Regions from separate parts of the Bradyrhizobium sp. USDA 4532 genome, predicted to be linked through region 1. Evidence: predicted binding sites of a transcription regulator. Region 1 holds the regulator's gene; each other region holds the start of a gene.
What was found. The regulator PhoB, encoded in region 1, activates phosphate uptake and scavenging genes when phosphate is short. The targets are predictions, from matches to a motif close to TGTCATNNANCTGTCAT.

Region 1 (7,899 bases):
GCAGCGCTGGGCACCCTCGGCCGATCCGCCGGTGCTCGGCGCGCTCGGCCCGATCTACGGCACCCTGATCACCTCGGTCATCGCGATGCTGATCGCCATTCCGGTCGGCATCGGCATCGCCGTGTTCCTCACCGAGCTCTGCCCGCAAATGCTGCGCCGCCCGATCGGCATCGCGATCGAGCTGCTCGCCGGCATCCCCTCGATCATCTACGGCATGTGGGGCTTCTTCGTGCTCGGCCCGTTCCTGGCCAACACGTTCCAGCCCTTCATGATCCGGATCTTCGAGGGCGTCCCGGTGCTGGGCGCGGTGTTCGCAGGCCCGCCGTCCTATCTCAGCCTGTTCAACGCCGCGCTGATCCTTGCGATCATGGTGCTGCCCTTCATCACCGCGATCTCGGTCGACGTGTTCAAGACCGTGCCGCCGGTGCTGAAAGAGGCCGCCTACGGCATGGGCTGCACCACCTGGGAAGTCGTCCGCAGCGTCGTGATCCCCTACACCCGCGTCGGCGTGATCGGCGGCATCATGCTGGCGCTCGGCCGCGCCCTCGGCGAGACCATGGCGGTGACCTTCATCATCGGCAACTCGTTCCGGATCTCGTCGTCGATCTTCGCGCCGGGCACCACGATCTCGGCGGCGATCGCCAGCGAATTCGCCGAGAGCGACGGCCTGCACCAGTCCGGCCTGATCCTGCTCGGCCTGCTGTTGTTCGTGCTGACCTTCTTCGTGCTCGCCGGCGCGCGGCTGATGCTGATGCGGCTTGAAAAGAAGGCGGGGAAGTAACGCCATGAACCCGATCTACAAATCCCGCCGCCGCAGCGACATCGTCATCCGCGCACTCTGTGTCGGCGCGGCGCTGTTCGGCGTTACCTGGCTGGCGCTGATCCTGATCACGCTGCTCTATAACGGCCTTGCCGGCCTCAGCGTGCAGCTGTTCACCCAGAACACGCCGCCGCCCGGCTCGACCGAAGGCGGCTTGCTCAACGCCATCGTCGGCTCGGTCATCATGACCGTGATCGGCGTCGGCATCGGCGCGCCGCTTGGCCTGTTCGCCGGCACCTACCTCGCCGAATACGGCAAGCACGACAAGCTGACCTCGGTGATCCGCTTCATCAACGACATCCTGCTCAGCGCGCCCTCGATCATCATCGGCCTGTTCATCTATGGTGCGGTGGTGGTGCCGATGCGCGGCTTCTCGGCGATCGCAGGCAGCCTTGCGCTCGCGGTGATCGTGATCCCGGTCGTGCTGCGCACCACCGAGGACATGCTGCTCTTGGTGCCCAATCCGCTGCGCGAGGCCGCCTCCGCGCTCGGCCTGCCGCGTTCGCTGGTGATCAAGCGGATCGCTTATCGTGCCGCGCGATCGGGTCTGATCACCGGTGTGCTGCTGGCGACCGCCCGCGTCGCCGGCGAGACCGCGCCGCTGCTGTTCACCGCGCTGTCGAACCAGTTCTTCAGCCTGGATCTGACCAAGACGATGGCCAACCTGCCAGTGACCATCAACAACTTCGTGCAGAGCCCCTACGCCTACTGGAAAGAGCTGGCGTGGAGCGGCGCGCTGCTCATCACATTCACCGTGCTCGCGTTGAATATCGGCGCGCGTATCCTTGGTGCCGAAAGGGCCGCAAAATGACCGAGCTTTCCGTCTCCACGACTGCCGCAGGCCACATTCCCCAGGTTCCGCTGCCGGAAGCGCCGCCGAAAGTCACGGTGCGCAACCTCAACTTCTATTACGGCGAGCACCACGCGCTGAAGAACATCAACCTGGCGCTCGGCACCAACCGCGTCACGGCGTTCATCGGCCCGTCCGGCTGCGGCAAGTCGACCCTGCTGCGCATTTTCAACCGGATGTACGACCTGTATCCGGGTCAGCGCGCGGTCGGCCAGCTGATGCTGGACCAGACCAACATTCTCGACCCCAAGCTCGACCTCAACTTGCTGCGCGCGCGGGTCGGCATGGTGTTCCAGAAGCCGACGCCGTTCCCGATGACGATCTACGAGAACATCGCCTTCGGCATCCGCCTCTATGAGAAGATCTCGAAGTCCGAGATGGACGACCGGGTCGAGAAGGCGCTGCGCGGCGGCGCGCTGTGGAACGAGGTCAAGGACAAGCTGAACGCCTCCGGCCTGTCGCTCTCCGGCGGCCAGCAGCAGCGCCTGTGCATCGCGCGCACCGTGGCGGTGCGTCCCGAGGTGATCCTGTTCGACGAGCCGTGCTCGGCGCTCGACCCGATCTCGACCGCCAAGGTCGAGGAGCTGATCCAGGAGCTCTCCGAGGACTACACGATCGCGATCGTCACCCACAACATGCAGCAGGCGGCGCGCGTCTCCGATAAGACCGCCTTCATGTATCTCGGCGAGCTGATCGAGTTCGACGACACCAACAAGATATTCACCTCACCGAGCGATCGGCGCACCCAGGACTACATCACCGGCCGGTTCGGTTGACCGGCGCATGATCCGGAAAAGTGGAAACCGGTTTTCCGATCAGGTCATGCTAAAATTCAGGACACGAAACCATGATCCCCGGGATCATGGTTGAGGGAGACAAGCGATGGCTTCTGAACATACCGCCAAGGCATTCGACAGCGACCTGCAGGAGTTGACTCGCCTGGTCGCCGAGATGGGCGGCCTGGTCGAACGGATGATTACCGAGTCGGTCGACGCGCTGATCCGTCGCGACGTCGCGCTCGGCAAGCGCGTGGTCGCCGCCGACATCGAGATCGACAATCTGCAGCGCAACATCGAAGAGCGGGCGGTGCTGACGATCGCCCGCCGCCAGCCGATGGCGATCGATCTGCGTGAGATCGTCAGCGCGATGCGCGTCGCCACCGACCTCGAGCGGATCGGCGACCTCGCCAAGAACATGGGCAAGCGCGTCGCGGCGCTGGAGAGCGATTTCCAGCCGCTGAAGCTGATCCGCGGCCTCGAGCACATGACCGACCTCGTGCTGTCGCAGGTCAAGTCGGTGCTCGACGCCTATGCCGCGCACGACCTGCCGGCGGCGATGAACGTCTGGAAGGGCGACGAGGAGGTCGATGCGATCTGCACCTCGCTGTTCCGCGAACTGCTCACCTACATGATGGAAGATCCGCGCAACATCTCGTTCTGCATCCATCTGATGTTCTGCGCCAAGAACATCGAGCGGATCGGCGATCACGCCACCAATATCGCCGAGACCGTGTTCTACATGATCGAGGGCCAGCAGATCACCGACAAGCGCCCGAAGGGCGACATGACCACTTTTGCCACCACGGTGCCGGGCAACTGAGGCATGATCGGCAAGCACGGAACCGGCAAGAGCGAAACTGGATGATCCTCGCGACAAATCGTTTCCGCGGGGACTATGCTCAAGGAAGTAAGCGTTTCGGTTTGCGTCTGGGCAACGGATCACCACAGAGAAAGAACTTAAACCGATGAGCGCACGCATTCTGGTAGTCGAAGACGAGGAAGCGCTGACGACGCTGTTGCGCTACAATCTCGATGCGGAAGGCTACGATGTCGAGACGGTGGGGCGCGGCGACGATGCGGATACAAGGCTGAAGGAGCGCGTTCCCGACCTCGTGGTGCTGGACTGGATGCTGCCGGGCCTGTCCGGCATCGAACTGTGCCGCCGCCTGCGGGCGCGGCCCGAGACCAAGCAGCTTCCGATCATCATGCTGACCGCGCGCGGCGAGGAAAGCGAGCGCGTGCGCGGGCTTGCCACCGGCGCGGACGATTACATCGTCAAGCCGTTCTCGGTGCCGGAGCTGCTGGCGCGGGTGAAGGGCCTGTTGCGCCGCGCCAGCCCGGAGCGGCTTGCGACCGTGCTGACCTACGGCGACATCGAGCTCGACCGCGAGAAGCGCCGCGTGGCGCGCTCGGGCCGTCCGATCGATCTCGGGCCGACCGAGTATCGCCTGCTCGAATTCTTCCTTGAGCATCCCGGCCGCGTGTTCAGCCGCGAGCAATTGCTCGACAGCGTCTGGGGCCGCGACATCTACATCGATGAGCGCACCGTCGACGTGCATATCGGCCGCCTGCGCAAGCTGCTCAATCCGGGCCGCGAGCAGGATCCGATCCGCACTGTGCGCGGCGCCGGCTACGCGCTCGACGACCGCTTTGCCAAGGCCGAGCCGCAGCCGTAACGGCCATGCGGCATTCATAAACCGCAACACGGCGTCGTCCCGGCGAAACCCGGGACCCATACGCTGCGGCCAGCGCAATCGGCACGCGGCCAGACGGCTTTCTAACAACACCCATTCGTGGTTATGGGTCCCGGCCTGCGCCGGGACGACGCTGGTGATATAGCCGGGCTGGGTCACACAAAAAAATCCCCGCTTTCGCGGGGATTTGTCTTTGAGGTCTTCCGTCGTTTTCCCGAGTGCTCACTTGATCTGCGGTTTCGCCGACGGCCGGCGGCGATCGGCGGCGGGCTGGTAGGCGACGCGCGAGTGATGCGCGCAATAGGGCAGGCCGCCGAGCGCTTTGCCGCCGCAGAAGAAGAATTCCGGGCTCGAGGGATCGCCGACCGGCCAGTGACAGGTGGCCTCGTTGAGCTCGAGCAGCGACAGCCGCTGGCTCATCGGCACCACATTGTCGTAGGAGATCGGATCGGGCTCCATCTCGGCCTCGAAGGCGTGCGCCAGCGCGGTGTTGCCGCGCGAGACCGGGCGCGCCACCCGCATCATGTGCTGGGCGGGGCGGGCCTTGCGCTGCCGCGGCGCGGCCGTGGAGGGTGCCTTGGCGCGGCCGGAGAGGCCGAGCCGATGCACTTTGCCGATCACGGCGTTTCGCGTCACATTGCCAAGTTCCGCCGCGATCTGGCTGGCCGACAGGCCGGACTCCCAGAGCTTCTTCAGCTGCTCGACGCGATCGTCGGACCAGGTCAATACAGTCATCGCATTCTTCCCTTCGCGTAGCGCCGGCCAATCATTGGAGCGGCGCTGCGAGCCAATCTGGACAAATATCCCTGCGGCCAGAATCCCTTAGCCCTCGCCGGGCACGGTGTTGCGCCCGAACGTTTACGCGAGACACAAAGGCTACTTAGAGGGTCCAGTACCGCCGCACGAGATGTCGTACCCGACAGGCCAAACGCTACAATATGGCGTGACTCTGGCGCAAGAGTCCGCGGTCGTGCGTCCACATGTTCCCACACAGTTAAGCATCGCGATGAGGCTTTTCCACCGCACCGGAATGCTCCGGATTGCGCTCGTTTCGCATTGCAGGAAGGCCACTTCGTGGCGATTGACACTTACCGACCGCAGCATAGAATGCCCGCCACGTGCCGCCCGCAAAGGCGGCCGTTTTGTTTTCCGAAGCTGGCCGTTGCTGCGCTGGCGTCAAGGCGCGCGGCAATTGTCGGCTTAAAAACCGTCAGTGATCGTCATGACCAACGCTGCCACGTCGCATCTGCTCCCCGTCTTCGCCAGGGTCGATCTCGGTTTCGAGCGCGGTGAGGGCGCCTGGCTGATCGCAACCAACGGCGACCGCTATCTCGATTTCACCTCGGGCGTCGCGGTCAACGCGCTCGGGCACGCGCATCCGCATCTCGTCAAGGCGCTGCAGGAACAGGCGACCAAGCTCTGGCACATGTCGAACCTGTTCAAGAGCCCGGACGGCGAGGTGCTTGCCGCGCGGCTGTGCGAGCAGAGCTTTGCCGACTTCGTGTTCTTCTGCAATTCCGGCGCGGAAGCGATGGAGGGCGTGATCAAGCTGGTCCGCCACTATCACTTCTCCAAGGGCCATGGCGAGCGCTACCGCATCATCACCTTCGAGGGCGCCTTCCACGGCCGCACGCTGGGCACGCTGGCGGCGACCGGCTCGGCGAAATATCTCGAGGGCTTCGGCCCGCCGATGGACGGCTTCGACCAGGTGCCGCATGGCGACATCGACGCGGTGAAGAAGGCGATCGGTCCGCACACCGCCGGCATCCTGATCGAGCCGGTGCAGGGCGAGGGCGGCGTGCGCTCGGCGCCACAGGCGTTCTTCAAGGCACTGCGCGCGCTGTGCGACGAGCACGGCCTGCTGCTCGCCTTCGACGAGGTGCAGACCGGCATGGGCCGAACCGGCGAGCTGTTCGCCTACAAGCGCACCGGCGTCACGCCGGACGTGATGTCGCTGGCCAAGGCGCTCGGGGGCGGTTTCCCGATCGGCGCGGTGCTGGCGACCGCGCAAGCCGCGGCCGGCATGGCGCCCGGCTCGCACGGCTCGACCTTCGGCGGCAATCCGCTCGCGGTCGCCGCCGCCAATGCCGTGCTCGACGTCATGCTGAAACCCGGCTTCTTCGAGCATGTGCAGAAGATGTCGCTGCTGCTCAAGCAGAAGCTCGCCTCCGTCGTCGACCGCTATCCCGGCGTGCTGTCGGAGGTACGCGGCGAGGGGCTGTTGATCGGCGTCAAGGCCGTGGTGCCGTCGGGCGACCTGATCGCAGCGCTGCGCAGCGAGAAGCTGCTCACCGTCGGCGCAGGCGACAATGTGGTGCGGTTCCTGGCGCCGCTGATCGTGACCGAGTCCGAGATCGACCAGTCGATCACCGCGCTCGAGCGCGCCTGCGCGACATTGTCGGTGGCGCAGCCGAAGAAGGCGGCTGGATAATGAGCAAGCCGGTCCGTCACTTCCTCGATATCAACGAGCTGCCGCTCGGCGAACTGCGCAACATGCTGTCCGCCGGAGCCGCCATGAAGGCGAAGCTGAAGGCGCATGAGAAGGGCAGGAAGCCGCTCGAAGGCAAGACGCTGGCGATGATCTTCGAGCGCCCGTCGACCCGCACAAGGGTGTCGTTCGACGTGGGCATGCGCCAGCTCGGCGGTGAATCCATCATGCTGACCGGCGCCGAGATGCAGCTCGGCCGCGGCGAGACCATCGCCGACACCGCGCGCGTGCTGTCGCGCTATGTCGATGCGATCATGATCCGCATCCTCAACCATGACGCGCTGCTCGAGCTCGCGGCTCACGCCACCGTTCCCGTCATCAACGGCCTGACCCGGCGTTCGCATCCCTGCCAGGTGATGGCCGACCTCATGACCTATGAGGAAAACCGCGGCTCGATCGAGGGCAAGACCGTGGCCTGGACCGGCGACGACAACAACGTGCTGGCCTCCTGGGCGCATGCCGCCGAGCGGTTCAAGTTCCAGCTCAATGTTGCGACCCCGCCGGAGCTGTCGCCGAAGAAGCCGATGCGCGACTGGATCAAGGCGACCGGCGCGCCGATCATGCTCGGCACCGATCCGGAAGCCGCCGTGCGCGGCGCCGACTGCGTCGTCACCGACACCTGGGTGTCGATGGGCGACAAGGAGGGCGAGCACCGCCACAACGTGCTGCGGCCCTATCAGGTCAATGCCAAGCTGATGTCGCTCGCCAAGCCGGACGCACTGTTCATGCACTGCCTGCCCGCGCATCGCGGCGAGGAGGTCACCGACGAGGTGATCGACGGGCCGCAATCCGTGGTGTTCGACGAGGCGGAAAACCGCCTGCATGCGCAGAAGGGCATTCTGGCCTGGTGTTTCGACGCGGTCGCGTAGTCGGAGATCAGTAAGCGTTGTCGTCCCGGGCAAGCGAAGCGCGACCCCGGACCCATAACCATCGCTGTCAATCGTTGCGAAGGCTGGGGCACCAGCTTGATGCAAGCAACTCACATCGGTGGTTATGGGTCGCTGCTTTCGCATGCTTTCGCAGGGACGACGGAAACATCCGCGTTAGTGAACCCCTTTATTTCATGGTCCGAGACCCCAGATAGAGCGCCATGGTTTCACAATCCCCCGACATCAAAATCACGCCCGAGGCGCCGGTTCGCGCGCCCTCAGCGGTTCCGGTCGACGATGCCGTGCTGGCATTCGAGGTCGGCGCGCTGGACCTGCGCGGCCGGCTGACCCGGCTCGGCCCCGCGCTCGACGAGATCCTGCACAAGCACGATTATCCGC
Region 2 (7,899 bases), 3.4 Mb from region 1:
CAAGCTCAGGGCCGATTTTTCGGTGACGCTCAGCGTGCACAACGCCTCCGAGACGAAGCCGCTGGTGCTGAAGCGGATCGCCTATTTCGACACATCAGGCAAGATGGTGGAGAGCTACCTTAAATCGCCGGTCGCGCTAAAACCGTTTGCGACCGTCGAGGTCGCGATCGCCACGACCGATACCCGCGGCGGCACCGGCGCGAATTTCGTGGTCGATTGGGCGGCCGCCGGCGAGATCGCGGAACCGGCGGTCGAGGCCTTGATGGTCGGCAGTGTCGGCGCAGGGCACTACGCCTTCATCAGCCAGGGCCGGCCGATCCGGCCGGTCGGCAAGAACTAACCTCATGGAAGGCCGCTTGCCGCGGCCTTCTCAACGATAACAACACGGAGCGAAACGTCCATGTCCACCTCAGCCCAGTTCGACTTTACACCGCTACTCGCGGCCGGCCTGCCTGCCCCGGCCGCACGCTGGACCGGGCTCGCCAAATACAGCTTCGTCGGCGGCAACAACGATCCCGACCAGGTCCCGGTCGACGGGCTGCTGGAGGCGGTCAACGCCGTGTTGAAGCGCGAGGGCAGGAATCTGGCGACCTACAATCTCGCGCACGGGCCGCAGGGCTATCTGCCGCTGCGCCAGTTCCTGACCGAGAAGCTGAAGCGCGACGCCGGGATTGCCTGCACGCCGGACGAGATCATGATCGTCTCCGGCTCGCTGCAGGCGCTCGATCTTGTCAATCACACCTTGCTCGCCAAGGGCGATACCGTGCTGATCGAGCAGGAAACCTATCAGGGCTCACTGAACCGGCTGACACGGCTCGGCGTCAATGCGGTCGGCATTCCCCTCGATGGCGAGGGCATCAGGATCGATGCGCTGGCTGCGGCACTCGCCGATCACAAGCGGCGCGGCATCACGCCGAAATACATCTACACCATCCCGACAGTGCAGAACCCGACCGGCTCGATCCTTCCGGAGAGCCGCCGCGCCGGGATGCTGAAGCTGTCAAGGGAATACGGCGTGCCGATCTTCGAGGACGATTGCTATGCCGATTTGATCTGGAACGGCGAACGGCCGCCCGCGATCTATGCGATGAGCAAGCATGGCGGCGTGATCCATATCGGCTCGTTCTCCAAATCGATCGCGCCTGCGCTACGGGTCGGCTTCATCGTCGCGCCCTGGGGGATCATGTCGCGAATGCTGCCGCTGAAGACCGACGCCGGCTCCGGCGCACTGGAGCAGATGGTGCTCGCGGAATATTGCGCACCGCATTTTTCGACCCATGTGCCGCGCCTGACCAAGGGCCTGCGCGCCAAGCTCGATACGCTGATGGAGGCGTTGAACGAGCAGTTCGGCACCGCGGCCGAATTCGAGGCGCCCAAGGGCGGCATCTTCCTCTGGGTCAAGCTGCCCGACAATGTCGACACGCTGAAGCTCTATCAGGCGGCGCTTGCCGCCGGCGTCTCGATCAATCCGGGACCGGAATGGTCGACCAGCAAGGCCCATTCCGGCAGCCGGCTCCGCCTCTGCTTCGCCAGCCCCTCGCACGAGCAGATCCGCGAGGGCGTTGCCGCGCTGGCCGAGGTGTGCCGCAAGGAGTTCGGCGTGCCGGCGCGCAGCAGCAATGTGGAGAAGCGCGGCTAAATCATGATGACTTTGCGCTGAAGCGAGTTGCGGACTCCGATTCACCTCGCCCCTGCGGGGAGAGGTCGGAACGCATCGTCAGATGCGTTCCGGGTGAGGGGGAGCCTCCGCAACCTCGGCTATCACCGGATATGCGGAGGCAGCCCCTCACCCCAACCCTCTCCCCGTAAGAACGGGGCGAGGGAGCGCAGCGCGCTTGCGGTCGCCATTCGATCTGATCTCATCATGCTCTACGGATCTGCGCGCCTACCTCACCGAGAACGGCGCCTGATAGGGCCGGCCGAACGGCACGCCGTTGACCACGGTCTGCACCGGCTTTAGCAGCAGATTGCCGTCGCGCTTGTTGTTGCGGGTATCGACGAAGGAGACCGGGCCTTCGACGAGATCCATGATCGCGACGTCGCCGGGCGCGCCACGCTGCAGCGTGCCGACCTTCGGGGTCCGGTTGATGATCCGCGCCGGCGCCGAGGTCGCCATCGCCACCACCTGATCCAGCGACGAGCCCATCGCCAGGAACTTGCTCATCACGTTCGGCAGGAACGGAATGCCGGGCGAGTTGCCCGAGAAGACGTGGATGTCGGAGGAGATCGTATCGGGCGCGCAGCCGGCGGGGATCGCGACTTCGGCCACCGTGAAATCGAAGCTGCCGCCGCCATGGCCGACGTCGAACAGCACGCCGCGCTGCTTGGCCGCGAGCGCCGCCGGCAACAGCTTGCCCTCCTGGACGATATTGGTGAAAGCGCCGGACATGTTCGGCGCGCCGGAATAGGCGTGGGTCAGGATATCGCCCGGCCGCAGCAGATCGAGGATGTCGGACATCAGCTCCCTGGTCTCGACGCCGCCGATATGTACCATCATCCGCGCCGGCCAGCCGCACATCTCGCAGGCCTGGATGCCGCGCTTCAGCGGCTCGAGGCCGTGCTTGAAGATGACGTTTTCCGACATCCGCACCTTGACCCCGATCAGGAAGTCGGGGTTCTCGGCCAGCGCCATCGCGCAGGCTTCGACCTGGGCGTTGTCGATGTTGTAGAGCTCGGCCACCGGGAATGCCGACAGGCCGTTGTTGGCGATGTGGACGAAGGCGTAGATCCGCGCCCGCGATTGCGCGACGATGAAGCGCCGCAGCGCCGCGAGGTTGTTGACGCCGGCGTCGCCCGCCGAGACCACCGTCGTGGTGCCCTGGAATTGCACCAGCTCGTCGGCGGGAATGCCGATCGCCGATCCGTACGGGTAGACGTGGCAGTGCAGATCGACCAGACCCGGCATCACGAGCTTGCCCGACGCGTCAATGGTCCTGGCGGCGCGAGCAGCCGGGATCTCGTCTTCGATCGCCTCGATGATGCCCCAGCGGATGCCGATGTCGCGCTTGCCGCGCAGCGACTGGCTGGGATCGATGACATCGCCGTTCTTGATCACGAGGTCGAACTTGTCGTCCGGCCCCATCGCCGCAGCGGCCGGCCTCGCGATGGCTGCGGCAGCGGCCGATCCCGTCACTTTCAAAAAATCCCGGCGTGAAAATTCGCTCATGGCAACGTCCCCCCGAACATTGATTTTTATGGCGCGATGATGCGTCGGACGCAGCGGTTAGGCAAGGCCGGGAAAGCCGCCCGTGCGCTCGCTCATCGGTTGTGCGCACCAACACGCGACGGCAGCAGCGTTCGAGGCAGTTGCTGAACAAGCGTTCAGAAAACTCCTCTGATTCCTGCGGAACGTTTCAACCTCCGTACGGTTTTCTCTTCGCTTATTTGAGGAGGATGAGATGAAAAAGATTGGCTTTGTTCTCGCGGCGGTTGGTGCGCTTGCGGTGGCCGTTCCGTCGATCGCGAGCGCCGAGACGGTCGTGATCAGACATGGCGGTCATCATCACTGGGACCGCGGCTGGGGCGCACGCGCCGAAATGCGCCATGACCGTGGCTGGCATCGCGGTTGGCATCATGGCTGGCATCACGGCCATGACCGGACGGTGATCATCAAGCGTCATCACTACTAAGGACCGACACAACGGAAAATGGCTCCTCACGGAGCCATTTTCTTTTCTGCTTCCTCAGGGCCAGCGGCCTCAATCCCACGCCGGCGCAAACCCCGGATTGACGCAGCGCATGTCCTTGGGCAGCGCGGCAATCGCCTTGCGGTCCGCGTCGTCGAGCTTGACCTTCAGTGCGTCGAGATTGGCCTTTTGGCTTTCGGCGCGCGAGGCTTTCGGAATAGCCGCCACTCCATCCTGATCGAGCAGCCATTTCAGCGCCACCTGCGCCGCGGTCGCATCATGCTTGCTGCCGATTTTCGCCAGCGTCTCGTCGGTGGCGAAGCGGCCCTGGGCGAGCGGACAATAGGCCACCAGCGGGATCGATTTCGCGGCGAGATATTTGCGCACCGGCGTCTGGTCCAGCATCGCGTGATATTCGATCTGGTTGCAGGCGATCGGCGCCTTGATGTCCTCGACCACGGTCTTGAGCAGCGCGGTGGTGAAATTGGCGACGCCGATCGCGCGAGTGCGGCCTTCCTCCCTCAGCTTCATCAGCGTCTCGAAGACGGCAGGCAGCTTCATACTCCGCGACGGCCAGTGCACCAGATAGAGATCGACGTGATCGAGCCGCAGCTTCTTCAGGCTGGCGTCGAACGCTGTCCGGATCGCATCCGGCGCCAGGTTCTCGTGCCAGACCTTGGTGGTCACGTGCAGGTCCCTGCGCGCGACATTCGAGGCAGCGATCGCCGCCCCGATCGCCTCTTCATTGCCGTACATCTCGGCGGTGTCGATATGCCGATAGCCGAGCCCAAGCGCGCTCTCGACCGCCGCGCGGCAGGTATCGCCCTGCATGCGGAAGGTGCCGAGCCCGAGCTGCGGCAGGCTGATGCCCTGTGTCTGCAGATTTTCCATGGATAGCTCCTGACGCGTGGGACGCCGATGCCATCGACGACGTCACGCCAGCAAATCGTTTCGTGGGAATGAAATTGGCAGGACTGCCGACACGCAGTCTGCCCGCAAACCGGGCCCTCGGGCAAGACGCCGGCAATCAAGATGTCGCGACGGATCAGAGACGGCGCTAGATGTGCTGCGCCATGATCTGGCCGGGCCGCGCGTCCGGCCGCGGCTCGATATAGACCGACCAGAGGTCGTGGTTGTCGACGTCCTTCAGCGTCACCGTCATCACGCCGGTCTTGCCGTCGATGTCGACGCGGCCGAAGAATTGCAGCCCGAAGCACGGCGCGAGATTGTCGCCCTGCTCGGCCGAGCAGCCCTTCTGGTACATCGCCTTCGGGCCAAAGGTGTTGTCGAGCTCGCCCGGCGACCAGGTGCCGGCATGCAGCGGACCGGAGACGAACTCCCAGAACGGCTCGAACTCCTGGAACACCGCGCGGTTCGGATCATAGTGATGCGCGGCGGTGTAGTGCATGTCGGCGGTGAGCCACACCGTGTTGCGGACCCCGGCGCGCTTCATGAAGGACAACAGATCGGCGATCTCGTGCTCGCGCCGCGCGGGCGGCCCGTCGCCGAGCGCGACCGCATCGAGGCTGACGAGGCCGATCGGCAGATCCGCCGCGATCACCTTCCAGACAGCATCCGACGCCACCAGCTCCCGCTTCAGCCAGGCGAGCTGGCTCTGGCCGAGGATGCAGGCGTGGTCCGGATCGCCCTGCTTGTTCCAGCTGGAATCGCGATAGGAGCGCATGTCGATGATGAAGACGTCGAGCAGCGGCCCGTAGGGAATCTTGCGGTAGACGCGGCCATCGCGCTCCGGCATCAGCCGCATGGGCATGAATTCGTGGAAGGCGCGGCGTGCCCGTGCCACCAGGCGCGAGCTGCCGTCCGCCTCATAGCCGGTCGCATCGGTGGTGCCGAGTGGCGACCAGTCGTCGGCCACCTCGTGGTCGTCCCACTGCGCGAACATCGGCACCTCGGCGTGGAAGGCGCGGAAACTCTCGTCGAGCCAGTTGTATTTGTAGTTGCCGCGAAACTGATCGAGGCTCTGCGCGACGACGGATTTCTCCTCGGTGACGATGTTGCGCCAGATCTCACCGTTTGGGAGTTTCTGCTCCGACGGCACCGTGCAATCGGCGTAGATGTGATCGCCGGAATGGATGAAGAAGTCCGGACGCTCGTCCAGCATGGTGCGGTAGCTGCGCAAGCCGCCGCGCGCGGGGTCGATGCCCCAGCCCTGCCCGACGACGTCGCCGGACCAGACGAACGAGACGGGACGCCGGTCGGCCGGCGCGGTTCGGAAATGGCCGACCCGGCTTTCGCCTGATGTGCCCTCGCGGTCCTCGAAGCGCACGCGATAGAACAGGTCCTGGCCCGGCGGCAGGCCGTCGAGCAGCAGCTTGGCGGTGAAGTCGCGCTCGGGCAGCGCATCGGCGGACACGGTGCGCAGGATGCTGGCGAAGCTTTCGACCGCGGCGCATTCGATGTGCATCCGCGCGGCGCGATCGGCGCGCGCCCAGATGACAGCGGAATCGCTTGCCACGTCGCCGGACTGGATGCCCGCAATCGCGGGCCGATCCGCGGCGCGGCTCAGATACGGTCTTGCCAGCGCGCCGAATCCCGCCAGCGCCGCGGTCGACGCCGAGCGCACCAGAAGCTGGCGCCGGGTGAGGCCTCGCCGCCTCGCGGAGTTCGCTGTCGGCATCGAATAACCTTCGTCGAATCGCACCGAAGGTTTTGCCTGCGCTCCTTGACTCCGGCCTTACGGTTTCTTGACTCTCCGCCGACGGTTTTGCGACGGCGGGATGACTCGGGGGCGGCTGCTGGGACGGCGGCCCCGGATATCGAGCGCTCAAGCACCAAACCCGTCATCCTGAGGAGGTCGCGAAGCGGCCGTCTCGAAGGATGAACGGCCCGTCCGTGGCCGATCCATCCTTCGAGGCTCGCTTCGCTCGCACCTCAGGATGACGGGTCAAGGATTGACGCACTTCGAGAAAGCAGAGGCGCGAGAGCGCCGCCTCACCGATGCCAGTTGCAGATGCCGCCGGTGCGGCACGGCCAGGTCTGGATCCGTGTGTCACGGGCCTCCGCATCGAGCGGGTTCGAGTGGCGGCGCGCGAGCTTGGCACGGGCGGGCACGCGCGCTTCCGCGCGCTTCTTCTCGTGCGGCGCGGTCACCCTGGTGGTCCGCACGGCTTTCTTCGGCGCGACTTTCGGCTCCTCGACCTGCGGCTCGACATTCGCATGCTGATCGGGGCCATGGTCGGTCTTCGCCTCGACCGGAACGGGCTCGAACTGCGCCGCCGGGCCAAGCGGCTTCGGCGACAACACTGCGCGTGAAAGATCGAGGCTGAAGAACTCGCTGGGGCGATACTCGTCAGCCAACGCCACGCCGCCCAAAGCCAGGCACGCGGTACAAACGGTTGCAACAAAAGCGTTTTTCAGGACCATCAAACGGCCTCCTGAAATCACTCGAACAGACAGCCATCATGTAGGGGCTCGGGCGTACGAATCCAGCCACCGCTTGCAGGCAGGGTTGCCGGTCAACCAGGGCGGCTGTGGAAAGTTCCCCGGCCTTACTCCGCCGCCTGCGCCAGCGGCTGGCTGATCGCGCGCTCCAGCCGAGCGCATTCGGTGCGGTAGCGGGCGACGTTGCCCTCCTTGATGTGGCCATAACCACGCACGAGCTCCGCAGCCTTCGCCAGCGCCACGAGGCGCGGCAAGTCGAGCGGCTTCTTGCCGTCGAGGTGACGCAGGATCATCGCCGAATACTCGACCGGCAATGCGCGCTCCATCTTGCGCTCGGCGGTATAGCCGAAGATGTCGAAGGCGGTGCCGCGCAGGCCCTTCAGCCTTGCGAGCATGCCGAACGCCGTGAAGATCCACGGACCGAATTCACGCTTCTGCAGCCGCCCGGTGACGGGATCGCGCTGGGCCAGCAGCGGCGGCGCCAGCAAGACCTTCAAGCCGGAATTGCCTTGGAATTGTTCCCTCAAGGCCTTGCTGAACTCGCCGTCGGAATAGAGCCGCGCGACTTCGTATTCATCCTTGTAGGCCATCAGCTTGAACAGGCCCTTTGCGAAGGCCTCCGTCAGGTCCTGCGAGCCCGGCGCGGCCGCCGCCTCGGCGGTGCGGACGCGCGCTACATCGTCGAGATAGCGCCTGGCGTAGGCCGCGTCCTGATAGTCGGTGAGGAATTTGGCGCGGAACGCGATCGCCTCATCAAGCGTCTTCTTGGCCGGCGCGGCGCCGGCGCTCTTGAAGCGTGCGGCGCTGACCACGCGTTGCAGATCATGCGCGGCGAGCCGGCCCCACGAGAACGCGGTCTTGTTCATCTCGA
Region 3 (7,899 bases), 6.5 Mb from region 1:
CCAGCTGGTCGGAACGCTTGGCCAGTCTCGAGGCCTTCTCGAGCTGCTCGCGGAACAGCGTCCGGTTCGGCAAATTGGTCAGCGCGTCATGCCGCGCCATGTGCGAAATCTGTTCCTGGGCCTGCTGCCATTCGGTGATGTCCTCGAAGGTCGCAACCCAGCCGCCGCCCTTCATCGGCTGGTCGACGACACGGATCGCGCGCTCGTTGCGGCTGACGATCCGCGTCGCGCTGTGGCCGGCCTTTGCCTCGGCGACGAGAGCATTGCAGAACTCCTCGGGATCGCCGTCCCACTCGCCGATGGAATGGAGGTCCTGCAGGACATCGATCAGCAGGCGTCCCTGCAGCGGTATGCGACTGCGCCCCATCATCTCGCTGTAGCGCTCGTTGAACAGCATGATGCGGCCGTCGGCATCGAACATGCACAGCCCCTGCGACATGTTCTCGAGCGCGGTATCGAGCACCACCTTCTGCTTGTGAAGTTCGGTCTTGGCGCGACGGTCGAGGATCGAGGCGATCAGCGAGAGGCCGAGGATCGCGAAGGCCGCAACGGCGGTCATGAACGAGAGCACGCGCGGCGAGACCGTAAGTCCGCCGGAAACGATGGTCGGATCCGGGACGAGCGTCACCGCGCCCATCGCGGTGAAATGATGCGAGACGATCGCGACGGTCAGAAGACCGGTCGCGGCGGCGGTGGTGCCGAAACGTTCGCCACGGGTGGCAACGACGAGCGCGAGCGCGCCGAACAGGCTTCCGAACGTCATCGACGAGGCGACGATGCCCGGCGACCAGACGATGCGCGCGGGCAGCTCCAGCCCGAGCATGCCGGTGTAATGCATCGCCGCGACACCGGCGCCGACGATCGCGCCACCGGCCGCAACCGTCTGCCAGCGTCCATCGAGCGTGGCGACGGCCAATCCGACCGCCAGGATCGCAACCGCGAGCACCAGCGACAGCAGCGTGATGGGAATGTTGTACCCGGCCTCGATGCCGGGATCGTACGCCAGCATGGCAACGAAATGGGTGGCCCAGATACCGCAACCGCCGACCGCCGCATCGAGGCCGATCCAGATCTCGCGGGCCCGCCCCTGCGCAGCGCGGGCACGGTGAAACAGGCTGATCGCGACGGCGCTGGCGAGTAGGCAGATCACCCCGCCGAGGACGACCAACCGCCAGTCATGTTCCAAAGTGAGACAGGTCAGAACGCGATACATATAGCCCCCTTTATGGACCTATAAGAACAGACGCATTCGTGTAGGAACGGTAACCGCACCGCAGCAAGGTTCCACGCATGGTGAAGAAGCCTTGAATGCAGGCGATCGGGTCAGGGCAACGCGGAGATGCCTCGCTGCGGTTCGTCTCAGCGCCGAGTCTGTGACGATGCGCCGATCCAGATCAGCGCAGCCGCCGCCAGCAACACGCCGGCGGAGATGACGAGGGCCGCATGCAGGCCGGTGATGAAGGCCGCGGACCGGCTGACCATCGAGCCGAACAGCGCGACACCGAGCACGCTGCCGGTCTGCCGGGTCGCGTTCAACACCCCGGCCGCGATGCCGGCATGCTGCGGCTCGGCACTGCCGAGCAGCGCCGATGTCAGGGGCGGCACCAGCAGGCCGAGGCCGCCGCTCATGGCCAGCAATTGCAGGCAGATCGCGAGGAAGCTGGTGCCGGGGCCGATGAACAGCATCGCAAGACATCCGGTGGCGGAGAGAGCGGCGCCGAGCGCGATTGTCGCCGGCGCGCCGATCCGCTCCGCGACATGCGGTGCGATCAGGTTGGCGGGCAGCACGGCGCCGAGCATCGGCACGAACGCGAGGCCAGTGGCGAACGCCGACAGCCCGTTGACCTGCTGGAAGTAGAGGCTGAGCACGAAGATCAGGCCGTAGAACGCGACATTGACCAGGAGGCCGACCAGCGAGGTCAGGGCAAACATCCGGTGGCGGAACAGCGAGAGCGGCAGCATCGGCTGCGGCGCGCGCGCCTCACGCCAGACGAACAGCACGGCGAAGACGGCGGCGAGAGCGAAGCCCGCGACCACGAACGGGCTGCCCCAGCCGAGTGCGCCGCCTTCGATCAGCGCGCCGGCCAGCGTGCCGAGCGCGGCGATCGCCGCGACCTGACCCGGCAGATCGAGCCGGTGTTGCTGATGACGCGTGGTTTCGCTGGCAAAGCGCCAGGCGAGCCACAAGCCGGCGAGGCCGATCGGCAGGTTGACCAGAAAGATCGCGCGCCAGCCGACCAGCGCGATCAGTCCGCCGCCGACGAACGGGCCGGCGGTCAGCGCGAGGCTCGCGCCCGCGGCCCAGACACCGACCGCGCGTCCCCGCGCCTTCTCGTCTTCATAGGCATGGCGGAGCAGCGCCAGCGAGTTCGGCACCAGGATGGCCGCGGCCAGCCCCTGAACGCAGCGGGCGGCGATCAGCGTCGCCGCATCAGGCGCGACCGCGCAGGCAACCGATGCCGCGGTGAAGATCGCAAACCCGGCCATGAAGATGCGCTTGGCGCCGATCCGGTCGCCGAGCGCGCCCGCGGTCAGGATGAAGGCCGCAAAGGCAATCGTGTAGGCGCTGACCACCCATTGCAGTTCGGCAACGCCGCCGCCGAGCGAGGCGCCGATCGCGTTGAGCGCCGTGTTGACGATGGTGACGTCGAGCTGCACGACGCCATAGCCGAGACTCATCGCGGCGAGCGTCAACGTCGCCGCGAGCCCGCTCGTTTGCTGATGCGACGTTGCGCGGCGGTCCGGCATGTGCCGGACGTTCAGGGATGTCTGTTGCATGGTCTTGTCCTTGCTCTCGGCAACCAATGCGAGACATAGGCCTTCGTTTCGCCGCAACACTTCGCCACGGATCGAAGTGTGAAATCGCGTGCCTGGCCGATCTGTCCGACGGCGGCCCGCTTGCGCGGCGTTTTGCCTCAATAGACCTACGGACCGCCCTCGCGCGGCTCACCGGCCCGAGCGCAGGGCGCATCATGCGCATGCGCGCGCCGACTTCACACTTTGGTAAACGTCACAGCCGGCTCAGCCGTCCCCATGCTGACGCATATCGTCCATTCGCCTCGCGCCAATGAACCCGCATCGACGCCGGGACGGCCGCAAAATCGGCAAAAAAGCCGGCGAAACCGCCTGAAACGGCGGAACATGCAGTGGCCCCATCGCGGTCCTGCGACTCACATTCCGCAGAGCGAGAACATATGTAGCCAATATGACAATGACGCTGGACGAGGGCCGAAGGTTGGCTTGTCAAGGGCTGCACAACGCATCGGTTTTGCCTTATGGGTCATCGCGTACGGTGCGTTTGCCCGTCACCCGTCGCCGTCCGTGATCGGGTCCCACTGAAATTTGCCGCCCCGCCGGGAGGATGAATGCTTCGGCTGCTGACCACGCTCGGGCGTGGTTTCAAGGAAAAGATCGGCTGGAAACGGCTCGGGATCGCCGCGAGTGTGTTGATCATCGCGTTCGCGATCACGTCGCTTGTTCACACCCTGAAGGGCGTCGATACCGGCATCATTCTCACCGCGCTCACCAACATCGCGCCGCACCGGATCGCGCTGGCGGCGCTCTGCGTGGTCGGCGCGTTCTGCACGCTGACCTTCTACGACTTCTTCGCGCTGCGCACGATCGGCAAGATCCATGTCCCCTACCGCATCGCAGCGCTGTCGAGCTTCACGAGCTACACGATCGGCCACAATATCGGCGCCACGGTGTTTACCGGCGGCGCGATCCGCTTCCGGATCTATTCCGATTATGGCCTCTCCGCGATCGACGTCGCCAAGATCTGCTTTCTGTCGGGCCTGACCTTCTGGCTCGGCAATTTGTTCGTGCTCGGCTTCGGCATGGCCTGGCACCCGGCGGCGGCGTCGGCGATGGACCTGCTGCCGCCGGCGATGAACCGGCTGATCGCGCTCGGCTGCCTTGCCGGCATCGGCGCCTATTTCGTCTGGCTCCTGACCGGCGAGAAGCGCCGCGAGCTCGGCCAGAACGGCTGGAAGGTGGTGCTGCCCTCGGCCAAGCTGACGCTGCTGCAGATCCTGATCGGCGTGGTCGATCTCGGTTTCTGCGCGCTCGCAATGTACCTGCTGATGCCGACCGAGCCGCATATCGACTTCGTCTCGCTGGCGGTCGTGTTCATCCTGGCGACGCTGCTCGGCTTCGCCAGCCACGCCCCCGGCTCGATCGGCGTGTTCGATGCCGCGATGCTGGTGGCGCTGCCGGAGTTCAGCAAGGAACAATTGCTGGCGACGCTGGTCGTGTTCCGCATCCTCTACTTCCTGATCCCGTTCGGGATTTCGATCTCGATCATGGGCATGCGCGAGCTCTGGCTCAACGTGGTGCAGCCCTGGCAAGAGCGGAAACGACTAAGCCAAGCCTGCACGGCTTCGGCGACCGTGCGGCAACCGATCGAAAGCCGGCAGCAGCGGGTCAGGCAGCTGAAACGGTAACGGACCACGTGATCCGCCCTTGTGCGGGCCCCTCGATCCCGGATTTTCGATCCTCGCGGCCGCTTCTCTTATTTTCGCCGTACCGCTCGCGTCAAACCGCGCCATGATTGGCTTTTTGGTTCGATTTTCGTTTCGGGTGACGGTCTGCAGCGTGCTGCTCGGCAGCGCGCTGGCCGCGGTCTTCGCATCGGCCGCGGACGCGCAGGACAACCAGCTGCAGATCTCCTGGGAGGTCCGCAACCGCTTCCGCCTGTTCCGCGAGGAACGCGACTTCCGCCTGCATGTCGAAAGCGGGCTTGGCCGCACCGTGCTGGCCTCGGAACAGACGCTGGAACTGCAAAGCGACGGCCGCGGCTGGGCGCGCAACACCGTGAACCGGCTCTGCATCGACCTGCAGGGCCGCGTCAGCGAGCCCTGCACGCGCGACAACGTCAAGGAAAGCTATCTGACGCCGATCGATCATCCGATCGTCGTGCGGCTCACCGGCCCGGTTCCGGTCGGCGCGACCTGTGCCTGGTCGTTCGACGACGGCGACGGGCCGCAATCCTCGACATTCGATTGCGCCGAGCCGATCAACCTGCGCGTCCGCTACGGCCGCACCACGGTCGCGACCGTCGACGTCGCAAGCGGCTCGGACGCCAACCAGCGTGTGGCGACGCAGATCGAGGTGCGCGACCTGCTGATCGCGGGCCTCGGCGACAGCATCGCATCCGGTGAGGGCAATCCCGACCGCGCGATTGCGCTCTCCGACGAGGGCTTCTGCTTCCGCTCCTATCTCGGCGGGGCGCAATATTACCGGCCGAGCCGCGCCGGCTACAAAGGCGGCCGCGCCTGCGAAGCACCGGACACCCTGACCAACTGGCAACGCCAGAGCGCGCTGTGGCTCAACTCGGCCTGTCACCGGTCGCTGTACAGCTACCAGACCCGCACCGCGCTCGCGCTCGCCGTGCAATATCCGCACATCGCGGTGACCTATCTGCCGCTGGCCTGCACCGGCGCCAGCATCGCCGACGGCCTGCTCGGCTCGCAGCAGGCGCGGGAATGCCTGCCGACGAAGACAGCCAACACCTGCTCGGGCACCGTCAACGGCCAGATCGCGGAGCTGCGCACGGCACTCGCCGCCGCCAAGCGCCGTCAGCCCGACCGCACCCTCGACCTCGTGCTGCTGTCGATCGGCGCCAACGACATCTACTTCTCCGGCCTCGTCGCCAACGTGATCGTCGACACGCCGACCGAGCGCACGCTGTTCAGCCGCGGCGGCTCGATGGCCAGCGTCGACGATGCCCGTTCGGCGCTGGCGCGCGACCTGCCGGCCGATTTTGCCAAGCTGCGCGACGCGCTGAAGCCGCTGGTCGGCGGCGATCTCTCGCACGTGATCTACACGGCCTATGCCAATCCGGCGCTGGCCAATGGCGGCGCGCCCTGCCCCGGCGGCCGCGCCGGCTTCGAGATCCATCCCTCGTTCAACGCGGATCCCAACCGCCTCGCGTCGGTCTCGAGCTTCGTGCAGAACGAGTTCCTGCCGCAGCTCAAGGCGATCGCGCAGTGCCAGTCCGGCATCATCTGCCGCAATCCGCAGGCCGACCGCATGACCTTCGTCGATGCGCATCAGGACGCGTTTGCGAGCCATGGCTTCTGCGCACGCGCCTCGACCGATCCGGAATTCGACCGCGACTGCTTTGCCGCCAATGGCGACAGCTTCGTGTCGGACATCGTCGCCGCCGCCAACCAGCCGCTCAAATGCGGCCGCAGCGCCGGCGAATACCGCGCCTACCTGCCGCGCGCGCGCTGGATCCGCGACGCCAATGACAGCTACTTCACGGCGATGACCTACCCGCAGGGCCTGCCGTCCTCGATGCAGCCAAGCGACATCCACGACGCGACATGGGGCATCCTGTCGGCGGTGTATGGCGGCGCGGTGCATCCGAGCGCCGAAGGCCATGCGGCGATGGCCGATGCCGCGGTCCCCGCGGCCGCCACCGTGCTGCAGTTGAACACCGCTGTGCCCGAGGTGATTACCGAGCCGGTCGCGCCACTGCCGATGCCGATTGCACCGACGGGACAGCGCTGAACGCTCACGCTGCCACGCAAGAGCGGAGCATGAGCGTGCGCAGATCGGAGCGTTAGAGAGAAGTGCTAAAGCATGATCCGGAAAAGTGCGAAGCGGTTTTCCGAAAAGATCATGCTCAAACAAAGAACTAAAGCGCGATGACGATTCAACCTAATCTCATCGCGCCTAGCAGGCCGTTGAAGAACTCAGCCGCGTTCGCAAACGAAGGCTGAATCGTCGCTATTGTGGATGTAGAAGTGGCCAACGAGCCTGCCCGCAGTGCCGATCATGGCCCATCCGCGACCACAGGACGGATCATTCTCGTCGTGCCCCTCCCATGAGAACTCGGCGCAGGCCGATCCGTCGCGGGTGCCGTAGCGAGCATCCAGGAAGCCCTTGAGAGCCCCAAACGCTATTTCGCCATCGGACTTGCCACGGAAGGTGAGATGCGCCTCTCCGACAAGATCGAGGAAGTCGCTGTCCCAGTTGTCCATTTCGACGATGCGCCAGCGGCCGGCAAAGGCCTTGGCAAAGCCGGGCACCTTGGCCATCAACCGGTCTCCGCGATCAACTTGGGCAGCCGCACCAGATTGTAGGCGGCCGCAGCGAAGGTAAAGGCCCATCCGACCCGATCACGGCCACGGAATCTGGTCTTCTCTTGCCCGGCGACCGTCTTGATCCAGCCGAATGCCTCCTCAATCCGCTTGCGGATGCGCTGGCTGACAGCATAACCGCCGTGCCGGGTCGTACGCCCGTCGATCGCAGAGCTACGGCCGCCGGTATTCTGCGCAACATGCGGCGTCACGTTCATCGAGCGCAGCTCGTTGACGAAGTCTTCTGCATCGTAGGCTTTGTCGGCACCAAGCGTGATCGCTGTCGGTCGATCGGCACGAGGCTCGATCATGTGCAGCGCGGCCACCCGTTCGGCATGCCCACCGGCCTGCGTCAGGCAGGCGTCGACCAGCAAGCCGTGGCGGTTCTCCATCAGCCCGTGCCCGATGAAGCACAGCTTCGTCTCCTTGCCTTTCCCCTTGCGGTAGAGCCTGGCCTCCGGATCGGTGGTCGAAGCATGCGTGTCGTTGGAGCGCTTCTGGCCATGGAAGTTCGCTTCAGCATTGCGCCCGCCGCCTTGGGCCGGCGGCTCGCCGGAGCTATCCTTCGGTTTGACGCTCTTCATCGAGGCCCAGGCCTCGATCAGCGTGCCGTCGACCGAGAAGTGATCGCTCGACAGAAGCTTCTTCACCCTGGGCTGCGCCAGCACCGCCGCAAGGAACTTCGCCGCGATGTCGCCTTCCAGAAGCCGGTCGCGGTTCTTCGAGAATACCGAATGGTCCCAGGCTGCATCGTCGACGCCGATTCCGACGAACCAGCGGAACAGCAAATCATATTCCAACCGCTCCATCAGAA

Region 2: a site for PhoB is predicted at 6,354-6,370, ahead of J2R76_RS16390 (alkaline phosphatase). Genes of this name have one in related genera too.
Region 3: a site for PhoB is predicted at 3,195-3,211, ahead of J2R76_RS01190 (YbhN family protein). Genes of this name have one in related genera too.

The regions. Positions count from the first base shown of each region.
Region 1 is NZ_JALJZN010000001.1:6,819,881-6,827,779, forward strand. Features, by position in the region: gene pstC (phosphate ABC transporter permease subunit PstC) at 1-781, shown strand, start outside; gene pstA (phosphate ABC transporter permease PstA) at 786-1,631, shown strand; gene pstB (phosphate ABC transporter ATP-binding protein PstB) at 1,628-2,446, shown strand; gene phoU (phosphate signaling complex protein PhoU) at 2,553-3,269, shown strand; gene phoB (phosphate regulon transcriptional regulator PhoB) at 3,415-4,125, shown strand; gene J2R76_RS31360 (GcrA family cell cycle regulator) at 4,366-4,878, opposite strand; gene J2R76_RS31365 (aspartate aminotransferase family protein) at 5,366-6,574, shown strand; gene argF (ornithine carbamoyltransferase) at 6,574-7,500, shown strand; gene J2R76_RS31375 (Hsp33 family molecular chaperone) at 7,722-7,899, shown strand, end outside.
Region 2 is NZ_JALJZN010000001.1:3,460,421-3,468,319, forward strand. Features, by position in the region: gene J2R76_RS16365 (DUF3124 domain-containing protein) at 1-340, shown strand, start outside; gene J2R76_RS16370 (PLP-dependent aminotransferase family protein) at 401-1,639, shown strand; gene J2R76_RS16375 (amidohydrolase family protein) at 1,886-3,166, opposite strand; gene J2R76_RS16380 (hypothetical protein) at 3,399-3,629, shown strand; gene J2R76_RS16385 (aldo/keto reductase) at 3,699-4,517, opposite strand; gene J2R76_RS16390 (alkaline phosphatase) at 4,684-6,264, opposite strand; gene J2R76_RS16395 (hypothetical protein) at 6,579-7,010, opposite strand; gene J2R76_RS16400 (indolepyruvate ferredoxin oxidoreductase family protein) at 7,136-7,899, opposite strand, start outside.
Region 3 is NZ_JALJZN010000001.1:274,048-281,946, reverse strand. Features, by position in the region: gene J2R76_RS01200 (EAL domain-containing protein) at 1-1,213, opposite strand, end outside; gene J2R76_RS01195 (MFS transporter) at 1,360-2,778, opposite strand; gene J2R76_RS01190 (YbhN family protein) at 3,366-4,442, shown strand; gene J2R76_RS01185 (hypothetical protein) at 4,546-6,513, shown strand; gene J2R76_RS01180 (hypothetical protein) at 6,699-7,043, opposite strand; gene J2R76_RS01175 (IS5 family transposase) at 7,043-7,899, opposite strand, start outside.